DNA from 2 places in the Pseudomonas sp. B21-056 genome. Region 2 is predicted to be linked to the other one. Evidence: riboswitches for the same ligand, from Rfam matches in the RefSeq annotation. Region 2 holds a riboswitch; the other holds the start of a gene.
The links. Region 2 has a riboswitch for cobalamin ahead of LOY67_RS10840 (CbtB-domain containing protein). Riboswitches for the same ligand answer to the same signal wherever they lie in the genome.

Region 1 (9,284 bases), 2.4 Mb from region 2:
GCTACCGTTTCGGCGGTACTTCTGAAGCCGGCTTCGATTGCAGCGGTTTCATCGGCTACCTGTTCCGTGAGGAGGCCGGCATGAACCTGCCGCGCTCCACACGTGAAATGATCAACGTGAACGCGCCGCTGGTGGCCCGCAACCAGCTGGAGCCCGGTGACCTGCTGTTCTTCAGCACCAGCGGGCGTCGTGGTCGGGTCAGTCACGCTGGTATCTACCTGGGCGACAACCAGTTCATTCATTCCAGCAGCCGTCGCAGCGGTGGCGTGCGGATCGACAGCCTGGGCGACACCTACTGGAACAAGACCTTCATCGAAGCCAAGCGCGCCCTCGCCATGGCACCGACCGTGGTCACCGCTCGCAAGTAAGCGCACAGTTTGTAAGGCAAACTTAAAGTCTTACTTGAAGTTTGCCCCATAGCCGCTAGAATCTTTGATCATTGATTGATGGCAATCCGCCTGCGTACTCCGCAGGCGGATTTGTTTTCATGTCCACGGCAGAAAAGCCGCATCCAGATCAGGATTGTTCTGCATATGTCGACGTCGGCCCGCCTTGCTCTCATTTGCCTTGCCGCACTGCTCAGTGCCTGCGCAAGCCATGCGCCACCGCCCGCACCCGTTCGGGCCCCCGTGGTATTTGCACCCTCGCAACCCTTGGCCCCGGCCGCCGAAGACGTGCTCTTCCGGGCGTTGGGCCTGGTCGGGACACCCTACCGTTGGGGTGGCAATACGCCGGATTCGGGTTTTGATTGCAGCGGCCTGATCGGTTATGTGTACCGCGATGCCGCCGGCATTTCCCTGCCGCGCTCGACCCGCGAGATGATCGGCATGCGTGCGCCGGATGTCGGCAAGGATGCGCTGCAAAGCGGCGACCTGATCTTCTTCGCCACCAACGGCGGCTCCCAGGTCAGCCATGCCGGGATCTATGTCGGTGAGGGCCGCTTCGTTCACGCGCCGGCCACTGGCGGTACGGTCAAGCTCGACAGCTTGTCCAAGGCCTATTGGCAGAAAGCCTATCTGAGTGCCAAGCGGGTGTTGCAACCGGAACACCTCGCGCGCTATCCCTGATTCGCGGAGGTTGTCATGACCACTCGTACCCTCAACCTCGATGATGCTCTCTACCAGTATCTGCTGGACGTTTCCCTGCGGGAGACGCCCTTGCAGCGACGTCTGCGGGACGAGACCCAGGCGCTGCCCATGGCGCGCTGGCAGATAGCGCCCGAGCAGGGTCAGTTTCTCTCATTGCTGGTGAAGCTCACTGGCGCCCGGCGCTTGCTGGAGGTCGGTACGTTCACGGGCTACAGCGCGTTGTGCATGGCCTCGGCGTTGCCGCCGGACGGTTCGTTGATCTGCTGCGATATTCCCGGTGACTACAACGCCGTGGCACTGCGTTATTGGCGCGAAGCCGGATTGGCCGAGCGGGTCGAGCTGCGCCTGGCGCCGGCTCTGGAAACCCTCGACAACCTTGAGCGCCAAGGCCAGGGCGGCACCTTCGATCTGATCTTCATCGATGCCGACAAGGCCAACTACCCGGCTTACCTCGAATACGCGCTGCGGTTGCTGCGCACAGGTGGGCTGGTGATGTTCGATAATACGCTGTGGGATGGACGGGTGCTGGAAGCCCAGCCCCAGAGCGAGGACACCCGCGCCATCCAGGCCCTGAACCTGGCCTTGAAGGATGATCCGCGAGTGGATTTGTCGCTGCTGCCGCTGGGGGATGGATTGACCTTGTGTCGCAAGCTTTAAGCGCAGTTCCTGGTTGGAATGACATTTGTGGCGAGGGGATTTATCCCCGCTGGGCTGCGAAGCAGCCCTAAAACCAAGCAATCCGGTGTGTCAGCAGGTTGAGTTGGCTGCTTTGGGGCTGCTGTGCAGCCCAGCGGGGATAAATCCCCTCGCCACAGGATGTTCGCAAGGGCGGATTTATTTACCCGACACCCGCCATATCCTATTACCCACATCATCGGCCACCAGCAACCCGCCCTGCTTGTCGATCACCACACCCACCGGCCGGCCCTGGGCTTTTTCGTCTGCATTCAGGAACCCGGTCAATACATCCACGGGTTTGCCCGCCGGTTTGCCGCCGCTGAACGGTACGAAAATCACCTTGTAGCCACTGTGGGGCTTGCGGTTCCAGGAGCCGTGCTGGCCGACGAATGCGCCCTCGGTGAACGGCGCAGGCAAACGACTGCCCTCGGCAAAAGTCAGGCCCAATGATGCCGTGTGAGGACCAACCGCATAGTCCGGGGCAATGGCCTTGGCCACCAGCGCAGGATTCTGTGGCTCGACCCGCACATCAACGTTCTGCCCGTAATAACTGTAGGGCCAGCCATAGAAGGCGCCATCCTTGACCGAGGTGATGTAGTCCGGCACCAGGTCGCTGCCGATCTCATCCCGCTCGTTCACCGCGGTCCACAATGCACCGCTGCGCGGTTCCCAGGCCAGGCCGTTGGGATTGCGCAAGCCCGAAGCGAAGATGCGGTGATTGCCGGTGGCGCGGTCGACTTCCCAGATTGCCGCGCGGCCTTCCTCGGCCTCCATGCCATTTTCCGCGACGTTGCTGTTCGAGCCGGTGGTGACGTACAGCTTGCTGCCGTCACGGCTGGCGATCACGTTTTTGGTCCAGTGGTGGTTGAGGGTGCCGCCCGGCAGGTCGACGACCTTGGTCGGCTGCGCCTTGATTTGCGTGTCACCGTCCTTGTAGGGGAAGCGGATCAGCCGGTCGGTGTCGGCCACGTACAAGTCATTGCCCACCAGCGTCATGCCGAACGGCGAGTTGAGGTTCTCCAGGAAGACCGTGCGGGTTTCGGCGATGCCATCGTGATTGGCGTCACGCAACAACGTGATGCGGTTGGGGCTGGGGACGCCAGCACCGGCGCGGCCCATGACCTTCTTCATCACCCAGCCACGGATGCCCTTGGCATCGTCCGGTTTGGGCGGCGCGTTGGTTTCCGCCACCAGTACGTCGCCATTGGGGAGCACATAGAGCCAGCGCGGATGGTCCAGTCCTTCGGCGAATGCCACCACTTGCAGGCCTTCGGCCGCGGTGGGCTTGGCGCCCTGGGGCCAGCCGACAGCCTCGGCGATGTTGACGGTGGGGATCAGGGTCTTGTTCGGCTCGGGCAGTTTCGGCGCTGGGCCGGTGCCGTCGGAGACTTGCAGTGTGGAAGACTCGCCACAAGCGACAAGCCCTGCGGCGAGGGCGACGATCAGAAGGTGCGGTGGCTTGAGCATGCTGGCTTCCCTATGAATGCATGTGGTTATTCATAGAGAAGCATAGATCGGCGATGGTTCAACCGGTCAGCCGTGGGCCTGCTTGAACAACACGGCGATGCCCGGGTGATAATGACCGGCCTCGTTACGCAACTTGCGATAGTTGTAAGGGAAGTACCAGGCCACGGCGCAGGTGTTTTCCTTTTGCAGGTCATCGATCATGTCCTGGAGTTCTTCAGGGGTAGCGCTTTGCTGGGCTTTCTGTGGGGAGACGAACAGGCAGCCCAGCTTCAGGTCAGTGGCATAGCTGATGCGCTTGGCATCGCTGGTGATCTCCTGCAGGGGCTGGGTCAGGTTCAGGCTCTTGACCTTCGGCCAGCGTTGGGTGGCCTGGATGAAGGCGCGATCATCGGCGCCGGCAATGAACAGGTCGGCACTGACGTTGCGTTCGCCTTCTTCATTCTGTTTGCGGGTCGCGGTGTCCTGCAGCGTGACCATCTCGGCCATCCAGGCGGCAGCCGAGAGCAGGCCGAGGTTGGCCTTTTCATCGAACCAGTAAGGCGTATCGTTATCGCCGCGCACGGCGTTGTAACGATCGATACAGTCAAACCAGCGCTCCAGCACCGGGCGCAGGAATTCCAGCTTCGGATTGCTGATGATCATGCCTTGCATGTTTTGCCCTCTTGTTTTTGTGATATCGGGTCGTAATGCCTATTTGATATCACTTGCCATGACGTGGCACAAGATTGGCGTCATTTTATTGCTTCGGACCCATGATCGACGCTGAGCCCACGGCGGCTTTAATTGACGCTCCACCCCCAACCCTCTAACCTTCGCGACTTGTTTCAGGTGCTCTGTGACCCTGGTCGACAGAGTGAAACAGGGAAACCGGTGAGAACCCGGCGCTGCCCCCGCAACGGTAAATGAGTCAAGGCTGCCATCAAGTCACTGTGTCATCGACACGGGAAGGCGCGCAGCCCGGCGTCACGCCACTCATGAGCCCGGAGACCGGCCTGATTCATCCAACGGCATCACGGTGGGCGATGCCAGGCTTGTTGCCGTCTTTTCCTGTGCCCGCCCGCCGTTATCCAGTTCCCAACGGAGGCTTCCCCATGTCCGGTTCCCCCAACACCGATGCGTCCGACCGCGACGAGCGTCACCTGGCGCGCATGCTGCGCAAGAAAGCCGTGATCGACGAGCGCATCGCCAATTCCCCGAACGAATGTGGCTTGCTGCTGGTACTGACCGGCAACGGCAAGGGCAAGAGCAGTTCGGCGTTCGGCATGCTGGCCCGGGCCATGGGGCATGGGATGCACTGTGGCGTGGTGCAGTTCATCAAGGGCCGCAACAGCACCGGTGAAGAGTTGTTCTTCCGGCGCTTCCCGGAGCAGGTGCGTTTTCATGTCATGGGCGAAGGCTTTACCTGGGAAACCCAGGATCGCCAGCGCGATATCGCTGCCGCCGAAGCCGCGTGGGCCGTGTCGCGCCAGTTGCTGAGCGATCCGTCCATCGGCCTGGTGATGCTCGATGAATTGAACATTGCCCTCAAGCACGGCTACCTCGACCTCGATCAGGTCCTGAGCGACCTGCAGGCTCGCCCACCGATGCAGCACGTCGTGGTGACCGGTCGTGGCGCCAAGCCGGAAATGATCGAGCTGGCGGACACCGTCACCGAAATGGGCATGATCAAGCACGCCTTCCAGGCCGGCATCAAGGCGCAGAAAGGCGTCGAACTGTGAGTGACGCTTCGTTTGCGGACCGCCAATGTCCGGCGGTACTGATTGCCGCCCCGGCGTCGGGGCAAGGCAAGACCACCGTCACCGCCGCCCTGGCCCGGTTGCATCGCAACCAGGGGCGCGAGGTGCGCGTATTCAAATGCGGCCCTGATTTCCTCGACCCGATGATCCTGGAGCGTGCCAGCGGCGCGCCGGTCTATCAATTGGACATGTGGATGGTCGGCGAGCAGGAAAGTCGACGGCTGTTGTGGGAAGCCGCCGCCGAAGCGGACCTGATCCTGATCGAAGGGGTGATGGGGCTATTCGACGGCACGCCGTCCAGTGCCGACCTGGCGCGGCATTTCGGCGTGCCGGTGCTGGCGGTGATCGACGGTACGGCCATGGCCCAGACCTTCGGCGCCCTGGCCCTGGGGCTGGCGCGCTACCAGCCGGACCTGCCGTTCGCCGGCGTGCTGGCCAACCGGGTCGGCACCGTGCGCCATGCGCAGTTGCTTGAAGGCAGTCTCACCGAAGGCCTGCGTTGGTACGGCGCACTGTCCCGGGAAACCGGCATCGAACTGCCAAGCCGTCACCTCGGGCTGGTCCAGGCCAGCGAGCTGAACGATCTGGACCTGCGTCTCGACGCCGCCGCCGAGGCCTTGGCCGGCACGTGCGAAGTGACACTTCCGCCAGCGGTGACGTTCGCCGCGCCCGAGGTAGTTGTCGCGCAACCGTGGCTCGACGGTGTGCGCATCGCCGTGGCCCGGGACGAGGCGTTTGCCTTCACCTATGGCGCGAGCCTCGATCTGCTGCGGGCCATGGGCGCGCAGTTGCGCTTTTTTTCACCGATCCATGACCGCGAGCTGCCCGAGGCGGACAGCCTGTACCTGCCTGGCGGTTATCCTGAACTGCATCACCTTGCTCTGGCGCAGAACGCGCCGATGCTGGCGGCGATCCGTGCGCATCACGACGCCGGCAAGCCGTTGCTGGCCGAGTGCGGCGGCATGTTGTATCTGCTGGACTCGCTGACCGATGTCGAGGGCAATCGCGCCGAGCTGCTCGGTTTGCTCGCCGGTGACGCGCAGATGCAGAAACGCCTGGCTGCCCTGGCGCTGCAATCGGTGGAGCTGCCGGAAGGCAATCTGCGCGGACATACCTACCATCATTCGCTGACCAGCACTGATCTGGAGCCGATTGCGCGTGGTCACAGCCCTAACGGCGGGCGTGGCGCCGAGGCGGTGTTCCGGCTGGAGCGGATGACGGCTTCCTATGTGCATTTCTACTTTCCGTCGAATCCGCGGGCGATTGCTGCGCTGTTTGCGCCAGATCCAGAGACCGCTTTCGCGAGCAGGCTCGCTCCCACAGGGAACGGTGAACACCCATCCGATTGTGAACACCAACCCGATGTGGGAGCGAGCCTGCTCGCGAAGCGGCCATGACTGACAACGCATTTCCTAAGGCCGAACGCGACGCCATCTACCGCGCCATCGCCGAACGCCGCGACATGCGCCACTTCATCGGCGGCACGCTGGAACCGCAGCTGCTGCGTCGCCTGCTGGAGGCCGCCCACCAGGCGCCCAGCGTGGGCCTGATGCAACCGTGGCGGTTCATCCGCATCAGCGACCGCGCATTGCGTGCAGACATCCGGCAACTGGTGGAACAAGAGCGCATCCGCACCGCCGAGGCCCTCGGCGAACGCAGCGATGAATTCATGAAGCTCAAGGTCGAAGGCATCAATGACTGCGCCGAAGTGCTGGTGGCGGCGTTGATGGATGATCGCGAGCGGCACATCTTCGGCCGGCGGACCTTGCCGGAAATGGACCTCGCCTCGCTGTCCTGCGCGATCCAGAACCTGTGGCTGGCTTCCCGCGCCGAAGGGCTGGGGATGGGCTGGGTGTCGCTGTTCGAGCCCCAGGCCCTGGCCGATCTGCTGGGCCTGCCTGCGGGGGCCAAGCCCCTGGCGATACTCTGTCTCGGCCCGGTAGAAAGCTTTTATCCGGCACCGATGCTCGCCCTGGAGGGCTGGGCGCAACCGCGTTCACTCAATGAACTGCTTTATGAAAACCATTGGGGAGTAAACCCATGAGTGTGGCGTTGCTCAGTGCCGCCGCCGTAGCGCTGGATGCACTGCTGGGCGAGCCCCGGCGTTGGCATCCGCTGGTGGCGTTCGGCCGGTTTGCCGATCGCATCGAACAGCGCTTCAACTCCGGCGGGCGCGGCTGGCGCAGCCATGGGGTGACCGCGTGGGTGATTGCGGTGGTGCCGCTGACCTTGCTCGCCACGGCCCTGTCCTGGGCGCCGCTGGTGGGTTGGCTGGTGGACATCCTGGCGTTGTACTGCGCCCTCGGCCTGCGCAGCCTTGGTGAACACGTCGAGCCGGTGGCCCGGGCGCTGCGCAGCGGCGATCTGGACGAAGCGCGCCAGCGTGTCGGCTATCTGGTCAGCCGCGAAACCCGTGAGCTGGACGAAACCGCCGTCGCCCGGGCAGCCACCGAGTCGGTGCTGGAAAACGGTAGCGACGCGGTATTCGCCGCGCTGTTCTGGTTCGCCGTGGCGGGGGCGCCCGGCGTGGTGTTGTATCGCTTGAGCAATACCCTCGACGCGATGTGGGGTTACCGCAATGAACGCTTCGAGCGCTTCGGCTGGGCGGCGGCAAAAATCGACGACGTGCTCAACTACATTCCGGCACGGCTGGTGGCGTTGACCTACGCGCTGCTGGGAAAAACCCGTCTGGCGCTCCAGTGCTGGCGCAGCCAGGGCCCGACCTGGGACAGCCCCAATGCCGGGCCTGTCATGGCCGCCGGTGCCGGTGCGCTGGGTGTCGAGCTGGGTGGTGCGGCGGTGTATCACGGCGAACTGCATCAGCGTCCACCCCTGGGCGAGGGCGTGCCGGCGAGTGCCGATTCCATTGATCGCGGCTGGCAACTGGTGCAGCGCGGCGTATGGTTGTGGTTGCTGATTCTCTGCCTGGGAGCTGAGTTCTATGCTTGAGCACGGCGGACGCCTGCGTAAAGCAGCCCGGCAATACGGCATTGCCGAGGCGGATTGGCTCGACTTGTCCAGTGGCCTGGCGCCGTGGCCGTTCGACGTCCCGGCGATTCCATTGCGGGCCTGGGCGCGTCTGCCTGAAACCGATGACGGGCTGGAGCAGGCGGCCTGCACTTATTACGGTGCGAGCCATGTGCTACCAGTGGCCGGTTCGCAAATGGCCATCCAACTGCTGCCGCGCCTGCGTCGCAGCGGCAAGGTCGGCGTGCTGTCGCCCTGTTACGCCGAGCACGCCGAAGCCTGGCGCCGCAGCGGTTACATCGTGCGTGAAGTGCTGGAAGCGGAAGTGGATTTCTTCCTCGACAGCCTCGATGTGCTGGTGGTGGTCAACCCGAACAATCCCACGGGCCTGAGCCTGAGTCCTGAACGTTTGCTGGATTGGCACGCCCGACTGGCCCAGCGCGGTGGCTGGCTGGTGGTGGACGAGGCTTTCATGGATGTCACTCCGCAACTGAGCCTGGCCACCCATGCCCATCAGGTCGGGCTGATCGTGCTGCGTTCGTTCGGCAAGTTCTTTGGCCTGGCCGGGGTTCGCCTGGGGTTTGTCCTGGCCGAGCAACACTTGCTCAGGCTGCTCGCCGAACAGGTCGGACCGTGGGCCGTCAGTGGGCCGACCCGGGTCCTTGGTCAAGTCTGTTTGCTCGACACCGCTGCTCACATCCGTCAGCAACAGCGCTGCGAAGCCGCCAGCCAACGCCTGGCGCTGACGCTGGCCCGTCACGGCTTCAAGCCTCAGGGTGGTTGCGGGTTGTTCCAGTGGCTGGTCACCGAGCACGCCCAGGTGCTCCACGACTTTATGGCCCATCGCGGCATTCTCCTGCGGTTGTTCACGAACAACAGCAGCCTGCGCTTCGGGTTGCCGGCCGATGAGGCCGAATTCCTGCGCCTCGAACAGGCTTTCGAGGCCTACGCCAAGGATTTCCAATGACCACAGTGATGGTACAGGGCACCACGTCCGATGCCGGTAAAAGTACCCTGGTCACGGCGCTGTGCCGCTGGGTCAGGCGCCAGGGCGTGGACGTGGTGCCGTTCAAGCCGCAGAACATGGCCCTCAACAGCGCCGTCACCACCGACGGCGGCGAAATCGGCCGCGCCCAGGCCGTGCAGGCCCAGGCCGCCGGCCTCGAGCCGCACACCGACATGAACCCGGTGCTGCTCAAACCCAACAGCGACACGGGGGCCCAAGTCATCATCCATGGCCGGGCGGTCACCACCATGAATGCCATGGCCTATCACGATTACAAGGCCATCGCGATGCAGGCGGTGCTGGCCTCCCACGAGCGTTTGAGCGCAGCGTATCCGGTGGTGA
Region 2 (9,284 bases):
GTAGTTGAGCTTCGTAATACTCGTCGGCCAGCAGCTCGAGGTTACGCAGCGGTCCGTAGGTTTCGGCGCGGGTCAGCGGTGGCATCAGGTGATCGATGATCACGGCCTGAGTGCGCCGTTTGGCCTGGGCGCCCTCGCCCGGGTCGTTGACGATGAACGGATAGATATTCGGCAAAGGACCCAACAGCGCGTCCGGCCAGCAGCTTTCCGACAACCCGACGCCTTTGCCCGGCAGCCACTCGAGGTTGCCGTGCTTGCCAACGTGAATCACCCCATGGGCACCGTAGGTGTGGCGCAACCAGAAATAGAACGCCAGGTAGCCATGGGGCGGCACCAGGTCCGGGTCGTGGTAGACCGCACTCGGGTCGACCTGATAACCCCGGGCCGGCTGGATGCCGACGAACGTCAGGCCCAGGCGCAGGCCGGCGATCATCAGGCGACCGGCGCGGAACATCGGGTCCGCCTCGGGCGAGCCCCAACGCTCCAGCACCGCCTGGCGATTGGCCTCGGGCAGTGCGTCGAACATGGCCTGGTAGGCATCGAGGGCCAGGCTTTGATGACACGGGCGCAGGTCGAGGCTGTCCAGGTCGTTGCTGACACCACCCAGCAGTTGCTGGATCAGCGCGGTGCCACTGGCAGGCAGTTCGGCGGGCAGCGGATAGCCTTCGTCCCGCATGGCGCGCAGCATATTCAACGCCGCCGCCGGGGTGTCCAGGCCGACGCCGTTGCCGATGCGTCCGTCCCGGGTCGGGTAGTTGGCGAGGATCAGCGCCACGCGCTTCTGCCCATTGGGCAGGCGCGCCAGTTCAGTCCAGCGACGGGCCAGTTGCGCGACGAAATCCATGCGCTCGGGCACCGCGCGGTAGCAGACCACATCGCTCTGGCTGCGCTCGCTGCGCCAGGCCATGTCCTTGAAGCTGATGGGGCGGCTGATGATCCGCCCGTCCAGTTCCGGCAAGGCGATGTGCATTGCCAGGTCCCGCGGCCCCAGGCCCTGTTCGCTGGCGCGCCAGCCGGGTTCGTTGTCCTGGGCGCAGATCGCCTGGATCACTGGGATGTTGCGCCGAAACGGCCGCACATGCGGCGCTTCCGGGCTCGATTGGGCAAATCCGGTGGTGTTGAGGATCACCCCCGCCTTCACCTCGTCCAGCCAGTCTTCGACCTGCGTCAGACAGCCAGGCTCCTTGAGGCTCGCCACGGCAATCGGTAACGGATTCAGCCCCGCCACTTGCAGCCGCTGGCAGAACACGTCGATGAACGCCGTGTTCGCCGCTTGCAGGTGGGAACGGTAGAACAGCACCGCCGCCACGGGTTGATCGGCCTGCCAGTCAGCTCGCCAGTCGTCGAGGCTGGCGCTGGTTTTCTGCGGGTGGTAGATCGCCGTACGCGGCAGGGCCTGCGGTTCAGCCCAGGTGTAGTCGCGACCGAACCATTGGCTGCCAAGGTTGTGAAACAGGTCCAGGGCATTGCCCAACCCGCCCTGGCGCAGAAACTGCCAGAGCCGGTCGCGATCGGCGGCGGGCACGTTGCTCAGGTCGCTGAGTTCCGGGTCCGGACGGTCGTCCCCCGGCACCAGGATCAGCTTCACCCCGCGTCCGGCCAGCTCCATCAAGCGCTCGATGCCGTAGCGCCAGTAGCCGATGCCGCCGTGCAGCGACAACAGGATGACCTTGGCGTGACGCAGCACGTCCTCGACGTAAAGGTCCACCGAGGCGTGGTTCTGCACCTGCATCGGGTTGGCGAGGCGAAATTGCGGGTAGTCGTCCGGCAACTGCCGCGCCGCTTCGGCCAGCAGCGCCAGGCTGGAGTCGCCGCTGCACAGGATCACCAGCTCGGCGGGGGTTTGCCCCAGGTCGGCAATGTTGTCGTCCGAGACGAAGCCGCCGGGCTGAGTCCTGAGCAGGTGCATGGCTTAGACGCTGAGGGCGGCGCGCAACTGCGCTTCAAGCAGCGCCGCGTCCAGCGCCTGGCCGATCAATACCAGACGCGTGACCCGCGCTTCATCGGCGCCCCATTGGCGGTCGAAATGCTTGTCGAAACGCGTGCCGACGCCCTGGATCAACAGGCGCATCGGCTTGTTCGGGATCGCCGCGAAACCCTTGACCCGCAACACGCCGTGCTGGACCACCAGTTGGGTCAGCGCGTCCAGCAACAGGCTTTCGTCGGCCTGGGGCAGTTCGATGGAGATGGAGTCGAAGGCGTCATGATCGTGGTCGTCGTCATCGCCGTCATGGTGGTGGTCGTGATGGCTGTGACGGCTGTCGATGTGTTCTTCGGAGCCGGCGCCCAGGCCGATCAGCACTTCCAACGGCAGGCGGCCGCTGCTGGCTTCGATGACCTTGACCGCCGGTGGCAGTTCTTCGGCCACTTCGAGGCGGACTTTCGCCAGGTCTTCGGGGCTGATCAGGTCGGCCTTGTTGAGGATTACCAGGTCGGCGCTCGCCAGTTGATCGGCAAACAACTCGTGCAGCGGGGATTCGTGGTCCAGGTTCGGGTCGAGCTTACGCTGGGCGTCGACCTGGTCGGGGAACGCGGCGAAGGTGCCGGCGGCCACGGCCGGGCTGTCGACCACGGTGATCACCGCATCGACGGTGCAGGCGCTGCGGATTTCCGGCCACTGAAAGGCCTGGACCAGCGGCTTGGGCAAGGCCAGGCCGGAGGTTTCGATGAGGATGTGGTCGAGGTCGCCGCGCCGGGCCACCAGCTCGCGCATCACCGGGAAGAACTCTTCCTGCACCGTGCAGCACAGGCAGCCGTTGGCCAGTTCGTAGACGCGGCCGTTAGCCTCTTCTTCGGTGCAACCGATGGAGCACTGCTTGAGGATCTCGCCGTCAATGCCCAGCTCACCGAACTCGTTGACGATCACTGCGATACGCCGGCCCTGGGCGTTGTCGAGCATGTGCCGCAGTAAGGTGGTCTTACCCGAGCCGAGGAAACCGGTGACGATGGTGACGGGGAGTTTGGCCAGTGTTTTCATCGGATGCCCTTTGGCAAAATGGCGGGCAAACGGGACGACAACCGCTGGCACAGGCGTGCGCGGAAGATTTCGCCACCGGATCACCCCGCCCGGTTGTAGTGAGAATCTGTCTCGAGGCAGGTCTCCTGGCTGACGGCGGGCCGGTCTCGGCTTTTCAAAAAAGCCCTGGCAATTCCTGCGCCTTCCCGTGCTGCGTGCACAGTGGCCTGGCAGGAACGTCACCGTTCACAGTTGCGGGGGCAGCCGCGGCTTGGACCGCGTTCCCGTCTTAGCTTCGGCGCAAACCGAAGAACCTCGAAGGCGCAAGGCTACGCAGGGTGTGCGGGCGGGTCAATGTCTGCGGGTTCGGTGGTGCATGAGCGGGCCCCATCGCGAGCAGGCTCGCTCCCACATTTGAAATGCATTCCCCTGTGAGAGCGAGCCTGCTCGCGATGGCCCCGACTCGGTTTCATTGACGCCCCACCCCCAGCCATGCTCTCCTGTGCGCCTAGTAATGGGTGCCCTTCACAGGGTGAAACGGGAAACCGGTGAATCGTGTGCTTTACTTCAAGGCCACGTCAGTCCGGTGCTGCCCCCGCAACGGTAAGCGAGCGAAGCGTCTGAACCACTGTGCCCGATGGCATGGGAAGGTGACGCTTGCAGGCAAGGCCAAGGCCCTGCCCCTCGTGAGCCCGGAGACCGGCCCATGACTCAATCATCAACAAACCCGCGGTGGGCGGGCGCTGTTCGGATCCTGACGGGCTTTGGCCCGAGGTTTCATTGCGCTCGATTTACCCACTGGCCAAGACAAGAACAGAGGGAAGCGCCATGTCGACCATCAGCACCACCGCCCGCACCGCCAGCAGCACCACGACCCTGAGCCAGCGCCTGAGCGCGGCGATCCTCGCCTCGGTCCTCGGTGCCGGCCTGGTCTATTTCGCCGGTTTCTCCCACATCGAGGCGGTGCACAACGCAGCCCACGACACCCGCCACAGCGCCGCCTTCCCGTGCCATTGAGACCTGCCGACATGATCAAGCGTATCGCGCAAACCGCCGGGTTCACGGGTCTGCTGGCCGCCCTGCTGCTGACCCTCCTGCAAAGCCTTTGGGTTTCGCCGCTGATCCTGCAGGCCGAAACCTATGAAAAAGCCCCGACCGCCGAAGCCCCTCTCGAGGTCCATCAACACGCCGACGGCGTCGCCCATACCCATGATGCCGAAGCCTGGGAGCCCGAAGATGGCTGGCAGCGTGTGCTGTCCACCACCGGTGGCAACCTGGTGGTCGCGGTGGGGTTCGCCCTGATGCTGGCGGGCCTGTACACCTTGCGCGCACCGACCCACACGTCCCAGGGCCTGCTCTGGGGCCTGGCCGGTTACGCCACCTTCGTCCTGGCGCCGACCCTCGGCCTTCCGCCGGAACTGCCTGGCACCGCAGCGGCCGACCTGGCCCAACGGCAGATGTGGTGGATCGGTACCGCAGCGTCCACGGCCGTGGGCATCGCCCTGATCGCGTTCGGCAGGCATTGGCTGCTCAAGCTGCTGGGCGTGGCGACCTTGCTGGTGCCCCACGTCATCGGTGCACCGCAGCCGGAGGTCCACTCGATGCTGGCGCCCGAAGCCCTTGAAAGCCAGTTCAAGATCGCCTCGCAACTGACCAACGTCGCGTTCTGGCTGGCCTTGGGCCTGATCAGCGCCTGGCTGTTTCGCCGTGACGGTCAAGCCCGCCACGAGGCATGAGCAGCGGGCAGGTGCTGGTGGTCGGCCTGGGCTGCCAACGCGGTTGCCCGGCCAGCGTGTTGCGAACATTGTTGGATGAGACGCTACTGGCCCATGGAATACCGCTTCAGGCGGTAGACGCCCTGGCCAGTATCGATCTCAAGCGCGACGAACCGGGGCTGCTGGAGCTGGCGAGAGAACTGGCGCTGCCGCTGACCTTCTTCAGTGGCACCCAGTTGGCCGGTTATCAGGAGAGGCTCACTCACCGCTCGCAGATCGCTTTCGAGCGCACGGGTTGCTACGGCGTCGCCGAAAGCGCGGCACTGGCCCTCGCCGAGCAACTGGGGCAGACAGCCGCCACCCTGCGAATTCCCCGCCAGAAATGCACCCAGGCCACACTGGCATTGGCGGTCGCGTCGTAAAACCCGATAATCGCGCCCCATGGATCATGAGCGATCTTCATTCAGGCATCGCTCCCCCACCTTTTTTCAGGAACCGGTCATGACCGTCTACTTCATTGGCGCCGGCCCCGGCGATCCGGAATTGATCACTGTCAAAGGCCAGCGGCTGGTGCGCAGTTGCGCGGTGATCATCTATGCCGGCTCCCTGGTACCCGCAGCCGTGCTCGAGGGCCACTGCGCCGAACAGGTGATAAACAGCGCCGAGCTGCACCTGGAACAAATCATCGAGCTGATGGAGACAGCCCATCGCAACGGCCAGGACGTGGCCCGGGTGCATTCCGGCGACCCGAGCCTGTACGGCGCCATCGGCGAGCAGATTCGTTGCCTGCGGGAACTGGACATCCCCTTCGAGATCATTCCCGGGGTCACCGCGACTTCCGCCTGCGCCGCCCTGCTGGGCGCCGAACTGACCTTGCCGGACGTGTCCCAGAGCGTGATTCTCACCCGCTACGCGGACAAGACCGCGATGCCTGCCGGAGAAGAACTGGGCAGCCTGGCGCAGCACGGAGCGACCATGGCGATTCACCTGGGGGTCAATCATCTGGAAAAGATCGTCGGTGAGCTGCTGCCCCACTACGGCGCGGATTGCCCGATTGCCGTGATTCACCGGGCGACGTGGCCGGATCAGGATTGGGTGGTGGGGACGCTGGCGGACATTGCCGAAAAGGTCCAGGCCAAGGGCTTTCGCCGCACGGCGCTGATTCTGGTGGGACGGGTGCTGGGCAACGACGTGTTCAGCGAATCATCGCTCTACCGCGCCGGGCATGCCCACCTTTACAGGCCCTGATTCGCCAGCCGGATCAACACAGAACCTGTGGCGAGGGGATTTATCCCCGCTGGGGCGCGTAGCGGCCCTCATCATACGACCTGACATACCACAAAGTCAGGATTGGGGCTGCTACGCAGCCCAGCGGGGCGGTGCGACGTTTCGCTAAATCCCCTCGCCACAATCGCCTGTCAGTAGTAAGCGTTTTCTTTCTGCGTGTGGTCGGTCACGTCGCGCACGCCCTTGAGTTCAGGGATGCGCTCGAGCAGGGTGCGCTCGATGCCTTCCTTCAGGGTCACGTCAGCCTGGCCGCAGCCCTGGCAGCCGCCGCCGAACTGGAGCACGGCGATGCCGTCTTCCACCACGTCGATCAGCGACACCTGGCCGCCGTGGCTGGCCAGCCCCGGGTTGATTTCGGTTTGCAGGTAATAGTTGATGCGCTCGTTGATCGGGCTGTCGGCGTTGACCATCGGCACTTTCGCATTCGGCGCCTTGATGGTCAGTTGGCCGCCCATGCGGTCGGTGGCGTAGTCGACCACCGCATCGTCCAGGAACGCTTCGCTGAACGAGTCGATGTAGGCGGTGAAGCTCTTGAGCCCCAACGCGGTGTCTTCGGGTTTTTCTTCCCCGGGCTTGCAGTAGGCAATGCACGTCTCTGCGTACTGGGTACCGGGCTGGGTGATGAAGATGCGGATCCCGATACCCGGGGTGTTCTGCTTGGACAGCAGGTCGGCCAGGTAATCGTGGGCGGCATCGGTAATGGTAATGGCGGTCATGGAAACTCCTCGCAGGCTTGCCGGCAGTTTACGCCAATCAGGGCGCCGGACAAAGTCCCAGTATTTTTGTCAGGAAAGCAGCCGACGGCACGGGGTTCGCCGCCGGGCCTGCCGATCAGAGGTTCTGGTAGCGGTTCATGTCCAGTACGCCGGCCTCCAAGGGCTCGGTTTCCTCGATGTAACGGCTCAGGTCATGGAAGTAGTGCCAGAACTGCGGATGACTGCGACGAATCCCCCAACGCTCGACAATCCGCTCGAACGCCTGCTCATCCTGGGCTTTTTCCATGGCATCGACGAACGCCGGGACTTGTCCGGCAGGAATGTTGAAGATGAAGTTCGGGTAGCTGCTGAGCACACCCGGGTACACCGTCAAGGTGTCCAACCCAGGCTGGTAGCGCCGCTCCTCGCCCAGCAAAAACGCCACGTTGCTGTGGGCACGGTTGCGCAGCAGGCTGTAGATTTCACGATCACCGCCGGCGGTTTCAATGCGCAGCATCGTCGCTTCCGGCAATTGGTCGATCACCCGAAGCCCCGCCGCCGGGCGCGACACCAGGCGACTGAGGGCTTGCTCGGCGTTCTGCAGGGCCGGATCGATGTTCGGGCGCGAGCAATAGGCACCGTCGCAACGGTTGATCGGATCGGGCCGCGCGTTCAACTCGCCATAGCGGACCAGCAATTGCTGGGTGAAATCGCCCTTGGGGTCGCGTTCGTCAAGCTTGAGGGCAGTCGGCTTGTCATTGTCGATGCTCTCGTAATCCAGCCACATCTTGACTTTGCCGCCGGACTGGTACCAGTCGTCGAGGTAGCCTTCCCGGGAATCGGCCGGCATCAGACGCAGGAAATTCTGTTCCGCACCGTTGCGAATCAGGTCGAAGTACAGTCGGGTCTGGGCCTGGTGGGACACGTTGCCGAACACATCAAAGTTCACCGCCAACTGATAATAAGTGCGTTCCAGCAACGGGAAGTCGAACAGCCACATGGTCTGCGGTACTTCACCGATCAGACCCTTGGTGACCGAGGCGCTGTCGAAGTGCCGGAAAATACTCAGCAAGGCGTTGTCGTTACCGGCCCACAGCGTCGACCAGCTCGGCGCCGGCAGCTCGGCATAGTTGTCCCGGCGCAAGGCTTCATATTCGTTGCGCTTGTCCCGATAGTTGAGCCATAGGCTGAGGACGCTGCCCACATCGTCGTTCTGCCCCGGCATTGCCAGCAATGGCGTGGCCTGGCCGCGATAATTCGGATCGGTGATGTACAAGTCGTGCTCGGGCGCCTGGAACAGCGCCCAGAAGTTGTCGCGGATCACATCCGTGGCGATCTGCCCCCGGCACACCGGGCCGCGGATAAAGGTGCGCACGAAATATTCGGCGTTATCGAGCATGAACTGATAGCGGGCCTGGGCCGGGATCGCTTCGAAGGTAGAGAACGGGTTCGACCGGCGCTCCGGCCCGTAGCCGGGCAACGCCGTGACTTGCCAGTTGCCCTTGTAGAACAGGCTCTTGACCCGCGCCATCTTGGCCGCACTCAGCCCGTAGGTGATGTGGGTCTTGTGCACGATCACCCCTTGCACCGGCCAGAGCCGGTAATAGATGCGGGTGCCGGGGTCGTCGTTCGGACGGCGGGTATTGATCACATCGATTGGCTGGCCGCTGGGCGTGCGCGAGCGTACCCACTGGAAAAAATGCCCCGGCTCGCCATCCTTGAAATAGATGTGCGCCAGGAACCAGTGCTCGAACAACCAGCGGGCGACCAGGCTTTCCCGGGCGCCGGGGGCGTTGAGCAGGTTTTCCCATTGCAGCACCTGCAAGGCTTCGGCGGCACTCGGGGCCAGGGCCTGCTGGTCGATGGGGGCGCCGGCGGCCAGCCAGCGCTGCAAGGTCTGGTATTGCTGGTCGGTCAGGCCGGTGACCGCCAGGGGCATGCCCTCCTTGGGGTGCGCGGCGGCGTACCCGTCGAATTGCCCCGGCATCGCGCAACTGTTTTCCCGCTCCAGGCCCAGGACAATGTCTTCCGGCAGTTTGGCGTTGGGCTGCAGCGGTGCGCCGCGGCCCAGCGCCAGCATCTGCGCCATCAACGCCGCCTGGCTGCCCTGGGCATCGAGCACCGAATAAAAGCCCTTGCGCTGCCAGGCCTTCGGGCCGGAAGCGTCATAGAACAAACGGGTCGGGGCCGCGGCCTGGCGTCGCTCGCCGTCATACACCGACAGCTTGCTCGCACCCCGAGCCGCGCCTTCGCCGCTGCCCAGGTTCAATTGGCAGGCAGAGTCGTAGCAGGCGTGGCAGGCCACGCACTTCTCCGTAAAGATCGGCTGGATGTCGCGGGTGTAGGACAGCGCTGGCGCGGGATCCTTGGCGGCTGCGGCAAAAGACAACAGCAGCAACAGACTGCCGAATAAGACGCGGTACGGCATGTCTCGGTCCCTAAGATGTATACGGCGATTCTACCGGGCCAGCACCGGCTTGCAAACATGAGCGATATTCATGCAAAAGTCGCCCGCGATCAAATCCGGCACAGGTTTGCTATGATTCCTGGCTTCGTAATGGTCTTTTTTTCCAGGTAGTCCTATGTCTGATCGCAGCGCTCGCCTCTATCTTCTCCAGCAAGCCCTCAAGG

Region 1: another riboswitch for cobalamin. It lies ahead of cobO (cob(I)yrinic acid a,c-diamide adenosyltransferase); the one in region 2 lies ahead of LOY67_RS10840 (CbtB-domain containing protein).

The regions. Positions count from the first base shown of each region.
Region 1 covers NZ_CP087203.1:4,780,116-4,789,399, reverse strand. The annotation lists gene LOY67_RS20725 (C40 family peptidase) at 1-368, shown strand, start outside; gene LOY67_RS20720 (C40 family peptidase) at 534-1,067, shown strand; gene LOY67_RS20715 (class I SAM-dependent methyltransferase) at 1,083-1,745, shown strand; gene LOY67_RS20710 (PQQ-dependent sugar dehydrogenase) at 1,923-3,233, opposite strand; gene LOY67_RS20705 (hypothetical protein) at 3,300-3,884, opposite strand; cobalamin riboswitch at 4,043-4,244, shown strand; gene cobO (cob(I)yrinic acid a,c-diamide adenosyltransferase) at 4,325-4,951, shown strand; gene LOY67_RS20695 (cobyrinate a,c-diamide synthase) at 4,948-6,366, shown strand; gene bluB (5,6-dimethylbenzimidazole synthase) at 6,363-7,013, shown strand; gene cbiB (adenosylcobinamide-phosphate synthase CbiB) at 7,010-7,918, shown strand; gene cobD (threonine-phosphate decarboxylase CobD) at 7,911-8,903, shown strand; gene LOY67_RS20675 (cobyric acid synthase) at 8,900-9,284, shown strand, end outside.
Region 2 covers NZ_CP087203.1:2,419,513-2,428,796, reverse strand. The annotation lists gene cobN (cobaltochelatase subunit CobN) at 1-1,909, opposite strand, end outside; gene cobW (cobalamin biosynthesis protein CobW) at 1,913-2,977, opposite strand; cobalamin riboswitch at 3,075-3,289, opposite strand; cobalamin riboswitch at 3,456-3,679, shown strand; gene LOY67_RS10840 (CbtB-domain containing protein) at 3,785-3,973, shown strand; gene LOY67_RS10835 (CbtA family protein) at 3,985-4,692, shown strand; gene LOY67_RS10830 (cobalamin biosynthesis protein) at 4,689-5,093, shown strand; gene cobM (precorrin-4 C(11)-methyltransferase) at 5,173-5,919, shown strand; gene nfuA (Fe-S biogenesis protein NfuA) at 6,090-6,674, opposite strand; gene LOY67_RS10815 (fatty acid cis/trans isomerase) at 6,790-9,081, opposite strand; gene metH (methionine synthase) at 9,236-9,284, shown strand, end outside.